Regions from separate parts of the Streptomyces sp. NPDC006463 genome, predicted to be linked through region 2. Evidence: riboswitches for the same ligand, from Rfam matches in the RefSeq annotation. Region 2 holds a riboswitch; the other holds the start of a gene.
What was found. A riboswitch is a leader RNA that binds a small molecule or an ion and turns the genes downstream of it on or off. The one in region 2 is predicted to bind guanidine.
Positions count from the first base shown of each region.

Region 1: another riboswitch for guanidine. It lies ahead of ACFYOB_RS28090 (DMT family transporter); the one in region 2 lies ahead of ACFYOB_RS38935 (Ohr family peroxiredoxin).

Region 1 covers NZ_JBIAHP010000017.1:113,453-115,645, reverse strand. The annotation lists gene ACFYOB_RS28095 (transglycosylase domain-containing protein) at 1-954, shown strand, start outside; gene ACFYOB_RS28090 (DMT family transporter) at 964-1,284, opposite strand; guanidine-III (ykkC-III) riboswitch at 1,316-1,385, opposite strand; gene ACFYOB_RS28085 (co-chaperone GroES) at 1,441-1,782, opposite strand; gene ACFYOB_RS28080 (DUF3618 domain-containing protein) at 1,829-2,146, opposite strand.
Region 2 covers NZ_JBIAHP010000040.1:20,250-22,442, forward strand. The annotation lists gene ACFYOB_RS38930 (AraC family transcriptional regulator ligand-binding domain-containing protein) at 1-812, shown strand, start outside; guanidine-III (ykkC-III) riboswitch at 867-928, shown strand; gene ACFYOB_RS38935 (Ohr family peroxiredoxin) at 1,002-1,454, shown strand; gene ACFYOB_RS38940 (hypothetical protein) at 1,441-1,893, shown strand; gene ACFYOB_RS38945 (glycoside hydrolase family 26 protein) at 2,106-2,193, opposite strand, start outside.

The DNA of each region.
Region 1 (2,193 bases), on a different contig from region 2:
AACTTCCCGCCCGTCCCCGCCATGGCCCTCGGCACCCTGCAGGCCAGCGTCCTGGACATGACCCAGGCGTACGCGACCCTCGCGGACCACGGCCGCCGCACCCCGTACACCTTCCTGGAGAAGATCACCAAGGGCGGCGACACGATCGGCCTGCCCGAGCGCACGCCCACCCAGGCCGTCAGCCGCGAGGCCGCCGACACCACCACGTCCATGCTGGTCAGCGTCGTCGACAACGGCACCGGTACGGCCGCGCTCGCCGCCGGCCGCCCGGCCGCGGGCAAGACCGGGACCGGCGAACTGGACCGCTCGGCCTGGTTCGCCGCGTACACCCCGGACCTGGTCACGGTGGTCGCGATGATGGGCCAGGACCCGGACACCGGCGCCTTGGAGTCCCTGTACAACGCCCTCGGGGAGTCCCGTATCGGCGGTGGCGGCTACCCGGCCCGGATCTGGGCCGCGTACACCAAGAACGCCCTCGAAGGCAGCGACCCCGTCGACTTCGACCTGGAACTCCAGCCGGGCGCGGCCCAGCCGCCGCCCTCGCCGCCGGACCGGACGGGCCGGCCCGAGGAACCCCCTGGCGAGGACACGCCGAACCCTCCCGAACGGCCGACCCGACCGGGCCGGCCAACCTGGCCGGACGGCGGGCGGGACAACGGGGGCCAGGACAACGGAGGCCAGGACAACGGAGGCCGGGAGAACGGAGGCCAGGACAACGGCGGCCGGGACAACGGCGGCCAGGAGAACGGCGGCCAGGACAACGGCGGCCAGAACCAGGGGGGTCAGAACAACGGCGGCCAGACCCAGGGCGGGCAGACGGGCGGCGGTGCCACCCAGGGCGCCCGGGGCGGCACCACGCAGGGCACGACGGGCACCACGGGCACGACGGGCGGGCAGGGCGCCAACGGCGGTGCGGCCGACGGCACGCGCCCGCCGTCCGCGTTCCTCGAATGAACCGGTGGATCAGTGACCGGAGGTCGCCTTCAGCCCCACCACGGCGACCAGCAGCAGGCAGATGAAGAAGATCCGGGCGGCGGTGACGGGCTCACCCAGCACCGCCATACCGAGCACGGCCGCACCGGCGGCGCCGATGCCCACCCACACCCCGTACGCCGTACCGATGGGCAAGGACTTGGCGGCGTAGGAGAGCAGCACCATGCTGGCGACGATCCCGGCGCCCGTGAACACACTGGGCCACAGCCGGGTGAAGCCCTCGGTGAACTTCATGCCGATCGACCAGCCGACTTCGAGCAGACCGGCGAGGAGCAGCAGAACCCAGGCCATGACGGCACCTCCGAGACATCGAGCGATACGGGGTGCGTCGTCTTGTCGTACCCGGTACGGCGCGTCTCGTCGGGTTCCCGTCAACCGTAGCAAAGGACGGCGAAAAGGGCCGGTGACCTCGGCCACCAGCCCTTTTCCCAGCAGTTTTCAGACGTATCAGAGGTAGAGACCCGTGGAGTCCTTCGACCCCTCCAGCCGCTCGGCGGCCACGGCGTGCAGGTCCCGCTCGCGCATCAGCACGTACGTCGCACCTCGCACCTCGACCTCGGCCCGGTCCTCGGGGTCGTACAGCACCCGGTCGCCGGGCTCGACGCTCCGTACGTTCTGCCCGACCGCGACCACCTCGGCCCAGGCGAGCCGCTTGCCGACCGCGGCCGTCGCCGGGATGAGGATGCCGCCGCCGGAGCGCCGCTCACCCTCAGGCAGGTCGGACTTCACGAGCACGCGGTCGTGGAGCATACGGATGGGCAGTTTGTCGTGGGTGGTGTTCTCGCTCACGCTCCGAACCTACCCGCCCGCGGCCGGACCGCACTCCGCAGGGTCATCAGCGCTTGCGCCGCACCGAGAGCACCACTACCCCCACCACACCCGCCGCGAGCAGCGCGACGGGCACGATCCGCTCCAGGCGCGGAGCCCCGTCCTCGTGGCGCAGCGCGCCCGTCACGTCCGTCACGAGGCGGTTCACCGTGACGAACGCCCGCCCGACGGTGTGGTCGACGGTCGAGGCGACCCTGGCCTTCGCGTCCCCGATGATCGTCTTCGGGTGCATGCGCACGCCGATCTCGTCGAGCGTCTCGGCGAGCTGCTCGCGGCGGCGGACGATGTCCGCCTCGATCTGTGCGGGGGTCCTGGCTTCCGGCACCGCGCTGCCTCCGTCGTCGTTTCGTCTGTGGGGGCGTAGTCCGCCAT
Region 2 (2,193 bases):
CCGAAGGCCTGCACATCCTGGGCCACCTCGTCCTCACCTGCGCCAGCCTCGCGGACGCAGCGCAGGCGGCCGAGCGTTACCACCCCCTGGTGAGCCAGGCGGGCACAGTGACCCTGGACCGCCGCAGCGGAGTCGGCCGGATCTGCTACCGGCCGACCGTAGACCCGGCCGCCATGCACCCCCAGCAGGTGGAAGCGGTCGTCAGCATCATGGTGAGGGCGGCCCGCTGGATCGCCGGCGACGACTGGGCGCCACTGTCCGCGTCGTTCGCCCACCCCCGTGTGGGCTCGGCCGAGCCCTACGTCCGCGTCCTCGGTTGCCCCGTCACCTTCGACGCTCCGGAGAACGCGATCACGGTCGCCGACGAGGACCTCGACAGGCGCCGTCCCCTCTACGATCCGGCGCTCAACGCCCTGCACCGGGCATACGCCGACCGGCTCCTGCACCAGCTGTCCGCGCCCGCGACCGTCGCCGAGCGCGTACGGCAGTGGCTGGAACACGCCGCGCTGGAGGACGCGGGCCCCGAGGGCCCCGCCAAGCAGCTCAACCTCAGCGTGCGGACCCTGCGCAGGGCCCTGCACGCGGAGGGCACGTCGTGGCGCGCGCTCCTCGACACCGCCCGCCACGGCCGGGCCAGGCGGCTGCTGGAGACCACGGCCCTGCCACTGGACCGGATCGCCCCCCTCGTCGGCCTGAGCGGCGCGACGGCCCTGGTCCGCGCCTTCACCCGGTGGGAGGGCATGCCGCCCGGGGCGTACCGCAGCCGGCACCTGCCCGCGTCTGCGGATCGCGGCGGGGCCGGCAGCGGGTGAGGAACTTCACCGCGGGCGAGGCCCCGGCCCGCCGCCTGCGTTGCTAGATTGTCCGGCGGCCGGATCCAAGGCCCCGGACGAGATGCGCCGTACCCGGTTACGCACGACGACGCGCGAGGTGCTGCACGAGCAGCGCCGTCCGCTGTCCGCACCCGGGCAGCGTCCTCGTCGAGCAAGGGGCCGAACGCCATGACCGTGCCACTCACCCGCAGCCTGTACCGGACGACCGCGCATGCCGCCGGGGGCCGTACCGGATCCGTCCGCACGGACGACGGGCGCCTGGACGTCCGCCTCGCCCCGCCGCGCAAGAAGGTGCCCGGCACCACCAACCCCGAGCAGCTGTTCGCGGCCGGTTTCGCCGCCTGCTTCACCTCCGCGCTCGCGGAGGTCGCCGCCGAGTTCGGGGCGGATGCCTCCGCCGCGCGAGTGGCCTGCGAAGTGCAGCTCGGCACCACGGACACGCCCGCGGGCTACGGCCTCGCGGTGGCCCTCACCGTCAGCCTGCCGGGGTGGCGGGCGGCGGACCTCCAGCCCCTGCTGCACCGGGCGGACGCGGTGTGCCCGTACTCCCAGGCGGTACGCGGCAACGTACCGCTGACGCTCCTGGCCGTGGACGACCCCGCCACCGATGACCGGGCCTGAGCCGGAGCCGGCGGGCCGCTTCCCGGGCGGCCCCGGCATCCCGGTACCCGAGCACGGCGCCTGGCTGCGGCGCGGCATCAGCCGCAACGGCGGACCCGTGCTCGACGAGGACCGCGAAGTGGTGTGGCTGCAGGCCGGCCCGTACTACGCCGACAGCCGGGGCTTCGCCGGTACCACGTCCTTCGACGGCTACCAGGTGCACTTCCACCACCTCACGGGCGAGCCCGGCGAAGACGCCGGCGCCTTCCGGTGGGAGGGCGCGCATCTCGTCGAGCGGGGCACCAACCCGGACGGCAGCACCTTCCTGGAGATCTGGACCCCGCTGCCCGGCGCCGACGGTGCCACCGGCTCCTGGTCCGGTCCGGACCACCACGTTGTGCGCGTCGGCCGGCACGTGGTGCATGTCGATTCCCGTGCGGGTACGTACTGGCGGCTGTGACCTCCCTGCGGCGGGGCGACCCGGTCAGGGCGACTGGAAGACGCAGGGCGCCGCGGGAGTCGGTTGCGTCCGCAGGGATCGTGCCGCTCTGTCCGTCCGACAGGAAGTAGCGGGAGTCCCAGGAGTTGACCCGGTTGTCGCCCATCACGAAGAGCCGGCCTTCCGGCACCTTCACGTCACAGCTCTTGCCGTCACCCACGGGGTCGCGGGGCTCAGTCCCTCGGCCGGGACCTGTGGTCCTCACGGTCGAAGCCGGGAGGCCGGTCGCCGCCCTGTTCGGTGGACAGGAACTCCCGGAAC